2 regions of the Desulfonatronum lacustre DSM 10312 genome follow, and region 2 is predicted to be linked to the other one. Evidence: riboswitches for the same ligand, from Rfam matches in the RefSeq annotation. Region 2 holds a riboswitch; the other holds the start of a gene.

Region 1 (6,406 bases), 740 kb from region 2:
CGGGCCTGGGAGCGGGAGTCCGGGGTAAAGCGCCAGTCGTCCACCAGGACCAGCGCTTCGTCTGCCAGATGATCTTCAACATGCGTCATTCCATCGAACTGGTTGGCGTAGTCATGAGCGCCGTCGTTGAAGTAGAAGCCGATGGGCTTGGACAGGCGGCCTTCGCGCAGCACCCGGCGGAAGTCGGCCATGTGGAAGTCGATGCACTGGTGCGGAGGGCAGTGGCGGCTGATGTTGCGACGGAGAACATCCAGGGCCTGTTCAGGGTTGTCCGTAAACTCCGAAAAATCATCGCAGGCCGCCAGGTGCTTGTCTTCATTGAACAGGGCCGCGGAAATCAGCGTCTTGCCCTGGAACGTCCCCACTTCGAAATAGCATTCCTCAGGCGGCAGGCAGCGTACCCCGAGCTGGAGCAGCCGCTGTACTTTGGGAGCGGTTTTGCCCTGGACATTGGGCAGCGGATCGAAGCGAAAATCCGTGGGCTTGGTCATTTCCTGGACGGAAAAGACCGTCTTCAGGGCGGCAAGAAACGCAGTAGTGTCCATATCGTACCTCCAAAGTGATCTTCACCGCGACATTCAGCTTGCGGCGCTTTCGCCTCCCAGCCCGGCAAAGACGCGGCGCTGGGCGTATTCGGACTGTTTGCCCTGGTTCCAGCGTTGGACCGGGCGGTAGTAGCCCACGACCCGGGTGTAGACTTCCGCCGGGTTGCCGCATTCCGGGCATTCCGGATGCTCGCCTCGGAGGTATCCGTGGTCCTTGCACACGGAAAAGGTTGGGGTGATGGAGATGTAGGGCAGCTTGGTCCGGGTCATGGCTTTGACCAGGAAGGCTCGTAAGGATTGGGGATCGGCCACGGCCTCGCCCAGGAAGGTGTGAAAGACCGTCCCGCCGGTGTACAGGGTCTGCAATTGGTCCTGGTGCTCCAGGGCCGCGAAGACGTCCAGCCCCAGGTCCACGGGCAGGGCCGTGGAGTTGGTGTAGTACGGCACGCCGTTGCCCGAGGCCTTGATCCCGGCGTAGAGCGTCTTGTCCAGCTTGGCCAGCCGGTAGCTCACGCCTTCGGCCGGGGTGGCCTCCAGGTTGTACAGGTTGCCGGTCTCTTCCTGGAAGCGTCGGGTCAGGTCCTGGAGGTGGAGCAGGGTGGTCCGCATCAGCCGGATCCCGGCCGGGGTTTCGATGCCCTTGCCCAGCAGATTTTGGCACGCCTCGTGACCGCCCACCACGCCGATGGTGGAAAAATGCCCGCGGTAGGCGTTTTTCAGGTAGCGCCGGGTGAAGGGAAACATGCCCCGTTCCAGGTTGTCGTTGATCAGCTTGCGCTTGAACTCCAGGCTGTCCCGGGCCAGTTCGGCGTACTCGGTGAGCAGGTCCAGATAGTCCGCCTCGTCGTGGGCCAGAAAAGCCAGCTTGGGCAGGTTCAGGGTGACCACGCCGATGGACCCGGTTAAATCCCCGGCACCGAACAACCCGCCGACCTTTTTGCGCAGTTCGCGCAGGTCCATCTGCAACCGGCAGCACATGGAGCGGACGTCCTCGGGCTTGAAGTCTGAATTGATGAAGTTCTGGAAGTACGGCACCCCGTATTTGGCCGTAAGCTGGAGCAGCAGCTCGCCCACCTCGGTCTCCCAAGGAAAGTTCTCGGTCACGTTGTAGGTCGGAATGGGAAAGGAGAAAATACGGCCGTGGTAGTCACCCTGAAGCATGACTTCCAGGAAGGCCCGGTTGATCATCTCCATCTCCGGTCCGAAGTCCGCGTAGGTCTGGCTGTCATGGAGCCGACCGCCGATGATCACTGCTTCGGAAGCCAGGTGCTTGGGCGGAGCCAGGTCGAAGCTCAGGTTGGTGAACGGGCTCTGACCGCCCCATCTGGAGGTGGTGTTCAGATTGAAGACGAATTTCTGGACGGCCTGACGAATCTGTCGGTAGTCCAATTCGTCATGACGGACGAAGGGCGCGAGATAGGTGTCCACGTTGTTGAAGGCCTGTGCCCCGGCCCATTCGTTTTGCAGGGTGCCCAGGAAGTTGACCATCTGGCCCAAAGCGGAGTCGAAGTGTTTGGGCGGACCGGAGGAGGAGCGGCCTTCCAGGTTGAAGCCTTCCAGAAGGAGGTCGCGCAGGCTCCACCCGGCGCAGTATCCGGCCAGGCCGAAGGACAGGTCGTGGATGTGCAGGTAGCCGTGTTCATGGGCCTGACGGACTTCCAGGGGATATTTTTCCAGGGCGTAACGGGCCTGAACCGTGCCGGAAAGGTGCAGCATCAGGCCCTGGAAGGAGTGGGACATGTTGGCGTTTTCGGCCACCCGCCAATCGGATTTGTTTACGTAGGCGTCGATGGTTTCCATGATGTCCAGGAACGCGGCCTTTTGTTCCCGGATTTGGCGGCGTTTCTCTCTGTACAGGATGTAGCGCTTGGCCACGTCGAACAAGCGGGACTGCATCAACACGGCTTCGACCTGATCCTGAACCTGCTCCTGGTCCGGGACGGTCAGGCCGGCTTCGGCCAGGCGTTCCTCCACCTTGCGGGCCAGGCGGTCGGCCAAAAGCGCGTCCTGGATTCCACAGGATCTCAATGCCTTGAGAACGGCCGCAGCGATCCTGTCCACGGCCCAGGTTTCGGTGCGGCCGTCACGTTTGCAAATGTGGGTCAGCATGATTGCTCCTTGTGATGATGGCCCTGGAAAGGGCGGGATGGCTGGCGAAAAGGCTGGGTCTGCAGGAGAAATCCGGAAGGCGGGAAAGACCGGGTCTCCCGGAGGTCTTCCGGCGTCAACAGGGGGACCAGGGTGGTTCGGAAGAGAAAGTGTTTCGGGTGGCCTTCGGCGAGCTTGAAGATCCGGCCCAGGGTTGCCTTGGCTTCACGAGCGGAAATTTTGTTTCCGGTCAACGCGGGATATTTGGACCACGGGCCTTTGACGTCCACGGCCACCAGGTCTGCGGCTTGGTTGTCCAAAATCCGCTCCACGATGTCGGGGTGCATGCCGTTGGTATCCAGCTTGACGGGCAAGCCAAACCGGTTTCGGAGTTCGGCGAGCCATTCGGGAAGGTCCGTGGACAATGCCGGTTCTCCGCCGGTGACCACGAGGCCGTCCAACCAGGGGGCTCGCTGGTCGAGAAAGTTCAGAACGTGGTCGCGAGAGATACGGGGATCGTCTTCGGAGTTCCAGGCCAGATGGAAGTTGTGGCACGTGGGGCAGCGCAGGTCGCAGCCGCCAAGAAACAGCACGGCGCAGACGCGACCCGGCCAGTCGCACAAACTCAGCGGCTCCAGGCCGCGCAGCCTGGACCAGGGGGAAGGGTGGTTCCGCATAGTCAGCGATGGGGCTGAAAAGCCCCGGGGAACGGCCGCCTGGACATCCGCGTGTCCCGCGACAAATGCGCTTCAGGCAGGTCTTCTGACTTGTCCCCCCGACTTTGGCGGGCCTTCCCGGAACACGGTTCCAGTGGCCATGCGAAGCCAGTCAGGTTGAATGGGACTTACAGCGGCGGGACCGTCCCGGAATCGCACCGGGTTCCCTCTTGGCGCCATGCGGCGACCTGAAGCAAGGAGACGTGGCGTGGTCGTTCGTTGAAAACGAGTTCAACCATGCGTGTGACGTACTTAAAAAGAATCCGTGACAATGTCCAGAAGTCGCGACGAAGTGGCGGAATTGGCACGTGGACGACTGGACGGAATAATCGCCGACTTTGCCACCAGCCTGCGGCTTAAAACCTGGTCAATGCCCCCTCATGGGCGAAGAACACCGCGCCGCGCTCCCCAGCGTGTTTCTTTTCCGGGGTTTCCTGGGCCATGTAGTGTTCATCCGGGGTGAGGGTCATGTTGTAGCCGAAGGTGATCTGGAGGGAGGCCGTGCGGTTCAGTCGGTCCGGACGCAGGGTAAAAGTGAAGGACACGCCTTGGTCGGGGTCCAGTAGGAGGCTGGAATAAACCCGCAAATCCTGAGCCAACACCCGTCCCTGATCATCACTGAGATAAGCGGCCAGCCACAAGTCCTCGATCCAACCCAGGTCGGCGGGGAGGCTTTCCGTCTTGGGCGTCGCCCGCCCCTTGACTCTGTACTGTCCGCCGAAGGATTCCGCGACATAGGAAAACCGCCAGAAACGCATCTCCAATTGTTGTTCCGCGTTCAATACCCAGGGCTGGCGCTGCAAGTGGCCGACGCTGGAGTAGGAACAACCGACGGCCAGGAGCGCGAACAGGATAAGAGCCAGGGAAAAACGTATTCGGCGCATGATCGGATCTCCTTTGGTCTTCGATGCGGGGGAAGCCTAATCGTTCAATGTGGCGCGGGACCATGGTCCGTCGGTCATCCGGCCATGCACGGCAAGCCAGATGCAAGGCGGGTCGTCGGTGGTGCGGTCCACTCGATGTCCCAGGCCGGCTGGGAGAAAGAGACAGTCTCCGGCTTTGAGGGCCTTGGTCCGCCCGTCCGCGAAGCGGATTTCCGCCTCGCCCTGCAAGAGGACGACCCATTCGTCCAATTCTTGGTCATACCAGAAATCGGGAGGCGAAACATGGCCCAGCGAGATGATTCGTTCGATGCGCAACCCGTCCCCACGCGCCAGCAGATCGACGCGTTCCTCGGGCATGGGGCCCTTTGGGATGGCGAACAGGTTGAGCATGGCGAGTCGCGCTTTCAACGCTCGGCCAATGATCGGCGTGAGAGCAGGGAGCCGAGGGAGACGACGTTGATCCGCTGATCACGTTCCCGCTCCCAGAGCTTCAAGGCTTCCAGGGTTTCCGGGTAGGGGTGGCCGATGGCTATCACCTGGCCCTGGTTATGGGCCAGTTGCTCGGCTTTGCGTAGTTGAAACAGAATTGCCTGGACATTGGGAATGTTGTCCAGGAAAATATGTCTGCGCAGGTGCTCCAGGCCGACTTTGCGGGCCTGTTTGTCCGCGACGGAGCTTCCGGTGGTCAGGCTGTCCAGAAAAAAGAGGTCGCGGCGCTTCAATTCCTGGAGCACCGTGGACATGCCCGACTCGTCGGCGGTGAACCGGGAGCCCATGTGGTTGTTGATGCCGATGGCCTGAGGAACCTGGGCCAAATTGTCCCGCAGGATTCTCAGGATTTGTTCGTCCTCCATGCCCACGAACAGGGCCCCGGGGCCGGGGTCGGCCCGGTGGGGGTAGTCCAGGGGTTCCATGGGCTGGTGCAGGAGCACGTCGCGACCCGCCGCGGCCCCGATCCGGGCCACTTCCCGACTTTTGGAAATATTGGGCAAAACGGCGAAGGTCACCGGGAAGGAGAGGGCGGCCAGTTCCTGGGCTTGGTGTACGTTCTCGCCAAGGTCGTCGATCACCACCACCAGCCGCGGCCCGATTCCCGGCGAGGCCGGCGGGGGAGGCGGGGATGGTTTGCGACCGTGTTCCTCCAGGAACAGGGTGTGTGTGGGCAGGTTGAGCAGGGTTATTCGCCACTCTTGCTTGCCGGATTTTTTGTTGATCTGACGCAGTTCCGCGCTTTGGACCCAGAGTTCCAGATTCCGGCGCAAGGTCTGCTCAAAGCTTCGGGCGTCCCGGTCCAATCCGATGGCCAAGGATTGGGTATGATATTTCTGCCCGTTGCGGGTTTTCATCTGAATATCCAGATGACGCACCGAACGAGGGTCCAGGTTCAACTCCATGATGGTCTGGACCAGGGCCAGGTCGACTTCCTTGACCTGCTGTTCCAGCAGTTCCGTATCGAATATTTCGTAAACCAAGCCTTGGCGCCGTGAGGGAGCCGGGGGGGCGGCATCGGGCGCGATTCGGGCGCGGATGTGGTTTGTGGGGGCAGGAGTCGTCAAACTGGCGACCCTGTCCGGCTGCGCAGGCGCGGACCGGGGGGTGGAGCGGGAAGCGGACGGTGCAGCGGAGGTTGGGGGTGGAGCGGAGACAGGCTTGTCGATAGTCGCGACGTCCGTGGACAAGGTATCCACGGGGGAGAGGCTCAAGGCCCAGACAAGGGTGATGGCGGTCAACCCGGTGGCCGCGGCCATGAGCATCACCCAGAGCTTGGAAAAACCCCTGCGGGATGATCGTTTGCGGCTGGTTTTGGCGGTGGTTTTCTTGGGCTTGCCCCCGCTCTTACCACCACTTTTCGTGGAAGTGGAAGAGCGGGAGGGCTTGCCGCTTTTTTTCGCTGTTTTACCGGTCATCGCCGACCCATGTCGGTTTGCGTGGTTAACGGAGCGCCTTGAGCCTGGGCATGGCTTTGACCATTTCCAAGGCCAGGCGCAGCTGATTGTCCCGTTCGAGCATTTCCAGAGCTTGAGGCCTGGGTTGATCGCGTTGGTCCGGAGGAATCGGGCCGGTTTCCAGGTGTCGGATCAGGTCGCCTTCGCGAACCAAAGGCATGCGTCCTTCTCGCTGGTCGTCATTCAAGGCGACGAAGGGAACGGAAATGTCCGGGTCGATGCCCTTG
Region 2 (6,406 bases):
CAGCACGGCGAGGACGGGTCTTGCCCGTTTTGCAATTCCTCGCGGCAGCAGCACTCCGGGACCGGTCAAAACCTGAACGAGCAGGCTTCCGGAGCGGCCGGCGTCGCGGCCGGACTCGCAAGTGGGTTTGCCGGAGCCGCTCAGCCTTCAAGTCCTCTTGCGCCGAGAGACGTGGTCAGCCTCAGCCACCGCACGGATCAGGACAGCCAGAGACTCAAAGGCGACCAGGGCCAGGCTCCTGCCCTGGGCCTGGATATGGGTTACGGACCGGACGCCCGTCCGGTATCGGCCGGCGTCTTCGAAGAGCAGCGCCACAGAGAGCCGTTCACCAGGAAAGAAGGCCAAGGCGACGCAGCCCCGGACCAGGACGATGATCCCAAGGAAGCGCACGCCGCGGACCGGAACGGCAGCGACATGCAGGACGAAATCAACGCGGTGCGCGACGAGTCCGAGCTGTCGTCGGAGGATCGTCAGGTTCTGGAGCAGCTTCGGCAGCGCGATGCCGAGGTCCGGGCTCATGAACAGGCCCATGTGGCCGCCGGAGGGCAATATGTCACCGCCGGGGTCAGCTACACCTACGAAACCGGCCCGGACGGACGGCAATACGCCGTGGGCGGGGAAGTGAGCATCGACACCTCTCCAGTGCCCGGCAATCCGGAGCAGACCGAACAGAAGGCCCAGACCATCCGCCGGGCCGCCCTGGCCCCGGCCAGCCCCTCCCCTCAGGACGTCAAGGTAGCGACCAGCGCGGCCCAAATGGAAGCCGAGGCCCGGATGGAGCGCATTCAGAACGAGCAAGCAGAGCGCCAGGCCGACGACGGCCATCCATCCCCAAACCTTGGCCAGGACCAGACTGCGTCCGACCATGCCGGATTTTTCAGTCGCTCCCCGGATTCCGCCTTTCCCACCACATTCCCGCCAATCTCCGAAACCTCGCCTGCCCACCGAGCTCCATCCGTCCAGGCCTATCGCACCCAACTGGCCATGGTTGAGACGGGGAATCCGTTTTAGCTGATATCCGGCCAAAACCAGAGGCCAAGCCCAGCAGGGCCATTTTGTTCTCTGGAAAATATCCATACTTTCAAAGTGGTAGATTGCAGGGTGTTCAAGGGGACCCCCCATGGGTGGGCCAGCAACCATCGAAATCGAAATCGCTATCGAAATCGGGATGTTACCAGAAATCGATTTCGATCACGATTTCGATTTCGATACCGATCCAGAGCGCCCGTGGTTCGAGAACAAAATTGCCCTGCCAAGCCCAGGGAACGTTTGACTCCCCGCCCCATCCCGGATACGAGAGCCGAAAACATGCTGGTTCTCCGTTATGGAGACGAAGAGGGAATCCGGTGCGATACCGGAGCGGACCCGCCGCTGTAACCCCAGCTCCCCCCTATGTTTCGGGGAGAAGCGAAGCGTTCCTGAAGACGCCACTGTCCCGATTCGGCAATCCACGTCGAAAACGGATGGGAAGGCGGAACGACTTCCTGGGGAAGCCAGAAGACCTACCGGCATCAGGCCCCAAGGCAACGGGTGTTTTGCCGCTTCAGGGGATGTCCCGCCAGTGCCCCGACGTTTCCGGCCCGACGCGCCGACAACCCAGCCTCCCAAGCACGCCGAACACTCGTTTCCCGTCCCGTTCTTTTCCGGAGGGAATCGATGCAGACCGATCCGCACCCACATGGCCGACATCGTCACGGCCCCGACCATCACGACCATCATTTCAAATGTGGTCATGGCCATGAGCATGACCATGACCACGACCACGATCATCACCATCATGGCCCTGAAGCTCCCGTCGGTCCCAAGCGTCCGGGCATTCTGCTGGTCGCCTTCGGCACCACGGTGGTCCCGGCCCGCCAAGCCTACGACCGGTTCGAAGCCCAGGTCCGCGACCGATATCCGGATGTGCCCCTGGCCTGGGGGTTCACCGCGCACAAGGTCCGGCGCAAGCTGGCCGACCAGGGCCTGCCCCACGACTGCGTGGCCGTGGCCTTGAGCCGGATGCACGACCAGGGCGTGACTCATCTGACCGTCCAATCCCTGCACACCATCCCCGGGGTGGAGTACTTCTGGACCCAAAACCTGGCCAAGGCCTACGAACATCCGCGCAAGGGATTCATCCAGGTCGCCCTGGGCGCGCCGCTCCTGAACGATCAGGAAGACCTGCGCCGGGTCGCGGACTGCCTGCCGGGGTTCATTCCCCAGGAGCGCCGCCCCGACGAAGCCGTGATCCTGGCCGGACACGGCACCTACCACGACGGCCAGCAACGCTACCTGGACCTGCAAACCCATTTTCAGGACCGCGATCCGCTGCTGCACACGGCCCTGCTCATGGGCGAGCCGAGCCTTTCGGCCATCATGGCCAAGCTTCAGGAACAACGAATTTCCACGGTTTGGCTGCTGCCCTTCATGGCCGTCTGCGGCCATCACGTCCAGAAGGACATGTATGGGGACCGCCCCACTTCCTGGAGCAACCGACTGCGAACCGCCGGATTCGAGGTCCGGGAACACGCCGCCGGAACCATTGAATCTCCGTGCTTCCGGTCCATCTGGCTGGACCACCTGGACACGGCCATGAACGACCTTGGCTTGGCCCATCAGGAGCACGAGCCAGGCCCCGCCCAGCCCGATCACGGAGGCGCCGACCATGCACATCACTGAAGGCGTTCTTTCCGCTCCGGTCCTGGCTCTGGGCGCGGCCACCACGCTCACCGGGCTGTGGCTCGGCCTGCGCCGACTGGACGAGGACCGGCTGGTCCTGGCCGCGGCCCTGGCCGCGGTCTTTTTCATCGGCTCCCTGATCCATATCCCTCTGGGCCCCGGCAGCGTCCACCTGCTGCTCAACGGCCTGGCCGGCCTGCTCCTGGGCTGGGTCGCCTTTCCGGTGATCTTCGTGGGGCTGCTGCTCCAAGCCCTGCTTTTTCAATTCGGCGGCCTGCTGGTCCTGGGCGTGAACACCACGGCCGTGGCGTTGCCCGCCGTGGTCTGCGGCCTGATCCTGCGGCCCTGGCTGGCCCGGGGCGGCAAGCCGGCCCTGTGTGCCGGACTGCTGGCCGGCGCGGGCGCGGTGCTGGGCACGGCCCTGTTGGCCGGAACGGCATTGGCCATGACCGACCAGGGCTTCCTGACCGCAGCCAAACTGGTGGTCCTGGCCCATCTGCCGATGGCTGCCATCGAGGGCGCGATGACCCTGTTCGTGGTCGGCTTCCTGGGCCAGACCCGACCCGACCTCCTGACCTGCGCCCTTCCCCCTACCACGGAAGGAGGTTCGCCATGTTGAATCCCGCTCCAATCCGACTTGGACTTCTCGTCCTTGCGCTGTTTTCCATCACGGCCCCTTGGTGCACCACCACGGCCCATGCCCACCGCCTGCTGCTCATGGCCTGGGTTCAGGGAGACCGGCTGGTGGTGGAGACCGCCTTCGGCACCGGCCAGATCGGCGCGAACATGGCCATCACCGTTCAGGACGCCGTCACCGGCGACGTGCTGCTTTCCGGCACCACGGACGCCCAGGGCCTGTACGAGGTCGCCCTGCCCGCCACGGCCCTGGAACGCCGCGCCCCTCTTCTGGTCCAGGCCACGGACGGAGCCGGCCACTTGGCCGAGCAAACCATCGCCCCCGACGAACTCCCCGCACTTGACATACCTTCGACGGCCTCTCCCTCACCCCCAGAAGCCACAGGTCTCCCATCCTTCCCAGATCATTCCGCAGATCATTCCCCAAGCCAGCTCTCCATGCTGCTCCAACAGGCCGTCGCCGAAGCCGTGCGCCAGGAGATCGCCCCCCTGCGTCGGGAAATCCTGGCCCTGAGCCAACGCGGCCCAGGCATCCCGGAAATCGTCGGCGGCATCGGCTGGATCGTCGGGCTGGCCGGCCTGGGCGCGTTGCTGTTACGCCGAAAAACGGCAACAACGTCTCGCCCCGGTGATCGGTAATTCCAATTTAATCCGATAATACTTTATTCGCTTGAAAAAATGCCGTCATCGGTGTCGGCGTCGGTATCGGGATCGGAATCGATACTGTTTTGTTCGCCTATACCATTAATTCGACCCCGATTCCGATACCGATTCCGACACCGACACCGAAAGAGAAGCTTTGGAAATGGCACATGATGCTTGATGAACCGCTCGCATCCAGGGACTCCCTGAGCCACGGCGCAAGTCCGCTGCACCAGATGGACGCCCGGATCAAAATCCTGACCGTCGCGGTCTGCCTGATCGCGGTTTCAGCGGTTCAAGGTCTCGGGGCCGGGTTGGCGGCGCTGCTCTTCGGGCTGGGGCTGACCCGTCTGGCCTGCCAGCCCCTGGGCCGCGTGGCCGTAAGGCTGATCCCGGCCAACGTCTTTTTTCTCGGCCTGATCCTGGTCCTCGGCCTGACCTATCCCGGCCCGGCCCTGGCCGCCGTTCCGTGGCTCAGCCAGGACGGTCTGACCCTGGCCCTGCGGATCGGTCTCAAAGGCAACGCCCTGCTCCTGATTTTCATTGCCCTGCTCTGCACCTCGTCCGTGCCCGCCCTGGCCCAGGCGATGCGCCGCCTGAGGCTGGGCCGCAAATTGTCGCTGCTCCTGGCGCTGACCTTTCGCCAACTCTTCCTGGTGGCCGAGGAATTTCAGCGCCTGCACCGGGCCGCCCTGGCCCGCGGCTTCGTCCCCCAATGCTCCCGGCATACCTACCGGACCATTGCCGTGCTTTTCGGCCAGACCCTGCTCCGGAGTCTGGCCCGGGCCGAGCGGATCCACGGAGCCATGCTCTTGCGCGGCTTCAACGGCCGCTTTCGCACCCTGGACAGCGACACCTGGAGCGCGTCCCAGGCGGTCCTGGCATCCGCGCTCTGCATCCCTCCGGTGCTGATCACCTTGCACGACCGGTTGACCTGGTGATGACCCAAGAGACGACACCGCCCCTGCTGGCCCTGCGGGAGGCCTTCGTGGCCCACGGCCCTTCGGCTCCACCGGTTCTGGAAGACGTTCATCTCTCCCTGGACCCCGCGGAGCGCGTCGGCCTGGTCGGCCCCGTGGGCAGCGGAAAAACCACCCTCCTGCTCACCCTGGTCGGCCTGATCCCGCTCCGCAAAGGTTTATTGCTTTTCCAAGGCCGCCCCGTGCGGACCAAAACGGACCTCGCGGCCCTGCGCCGCGGCGTTGGTCTTGTTTTTCAGAACCCCGACGACCAGCTCTTTTCCCCCACGGTCCTGGAAGACGTGGCCTTCGGACCGCTGAACCTGGGCCGCTCTTCGGCTGAGGCCAGGGCTGAATCCTTGGCCATCCTGGACCAACTGCACCTGTCCCACCTCGCCCATCGCCAGCCCCACACCTTGTCCGGCGGCCAAAAGCGCCTGGTCAGCCTGGCCACGGTTCTGGTCATGCAGCCCCAGATCCTGCTCCTGGACGAACCCACCAACGACCTGGACGCCCGTTCCCGGGACATGGTCCTCCACGCCCTGACCTCTTCTCCCCGAACCATGCTCATCGCCAGCCACGACATGGAACTGCTGAATATCCTGACCACTCGCAGCATCACGCTGGGGTGAGCGGTTTCAGGAAACGCTCCAGACGCGGACCAGCCGCATCCCAAGACGAGCAAATCATAACACGACCACCGCACCATCGTGCCACGAAGATATTATTTGTATTTTTTTATTGCAAACAGAATGGAATCTGATGTATTCATTCCATTCTTGTTCCATGTAACCCAGCAACCACGAGGCTCCGAGCATGTGTATCCAAAAATCCCGGCTCAACTTCCTGGCGACCTTGACGGTCTTGTTCACGATTTTCGCTACTCCACTCCACGCCCAAGACACCCGGACCATCATGGACATGCTCGACCGGGAAGTCGTTGTCCCCAACCAGGTTGACCGAGTGATCTGCTCCGGTTCCGGATGTCTGCGATTGCTGGTCTACCTGCAAGGGCAAGACCGGATCGTGGGCGTGGACAGCGCGGAAAAAGGCGGACTGCCCTTTGGCGTGGACGCCCGGCCCTATGCCGTGGCCAACCCGGGATTCGGAGATTTTCCGCTATTCGGCGAATTCCGCGGCCACGACAACCCGGAACTCATCGCGGCCCTGGATCCGGCCCCGCAGGTGATCATCAAGGCCAACGCCCAGCGGGACGGCGGGGCTGAAGCCTTGCAGGCCAAGACCGGCATCCCGGTTGTGGGCCTGGGCTACGGCAACCTGACCCATGGCCGGGAACACCTGAATCAGACCCTGCGGATCATGGCCCAGGTCATCGGCGAGGAGGAACGAGCCGAGGCGGTGATCGCCTTTTTCGACGCCCTCCAGGCCGACCTGGAGCAGCGGGCCGCCCGGGTCGCGGCGGATGACCGCCCGAGCACCTTCATCGGCGGCATCGCCATGCGCGGAGGCCATGGCTTTGCCTCCACCGAACCGGCCTATGCGCCCTT

Evidence for each region. Region 2 has a riboswitch for cobalamin ahead of DESLA_RS19610 (sirohydrochlorin cobaltochelatase). Riboswitches for the same ligand answer to the same signal wherever they lie in the genome.
Region 1: linked by a shared signal. The riboswitch ahead of DESLA_RS18945 (anaerobic ribonucleoside-triphosphate reductase activating protein) and the one ahead of DESLA_RS19610 (sirohydrochlorin cobaltochelatase) in region 2 are both predicted to bind cobalamin.

What each region holds. Positions count from the first base shown of each region.
Region 1 is NZ_KI912608.1:1,154,084-1,160,489, reverse strand. Features, by position in the region: gene DESLA_RS0105525 (class I SAM-dependent methyltransferase) at 1-545, opposite strand, end outside; gene DESLA_RS0105520 (ribonucleoside triphosphate reductase) at 579-2,654, opposite strand; gene DESLA_RS18945 (anaerobic ribonucleoside-triphosphate reductase activating protein) at 2,648-3,310, opposite strand; cobalamin riboswitch at 3,369-3,556, opposite strand; gene DESLA_RS21545 (hypothetical protein) at 3,706-4,233, opposite strand; gene DESLA_RS0105505 (cupin domain-containing protein) at 4,270-4,641, opposite strand; gene DESLA_RS18935 (divergent polysaccharide deacetylase family protein) at 4,638-6,140, opposite strand; gene DESLA_RS0105495 (S41 family peptidase) at 6,166-6,406, opposite strand, start outside.
Region 2 is NZ_KI912608.1:1,895,954-1,902,359, forward strand. Features, by position in the region: gene DESLA_RS21685 (putative metalloprotease CJM1_0395 family protein) at 172-1,011, shown strand; gene DESLA_RS22870 (hypothetical protein) at 1,121-1,273, shown strand; cobalamin riboswitch at 1,296-1,524, shown strand; gene DESLA_RS19610 (sirohydrochlorin cobaltochelatase) at 1,657-2,661, shown strand; gene cbiM (cobalt transporter CbiM) at 2,648-3,280, shown strand; gene DESLA_RS0108920 (NikL family nickel/cobalt ECF transporter subunit) at 3,274-3,936, shown strand; gene DESLA_RS19615 (energy-coupling factor transporter transmembrane component T family protein) at 4,110-4,880, shown strand; gene DESLA_RS19620 (energy-coupling factor ABC transporter ATP-binding protein) at 4,880-5,530, shown strand; gene DESLA_RS0108940 (iron ABC transporter substrate-binding protein) at 5,715-6,406, shown strand, end outside.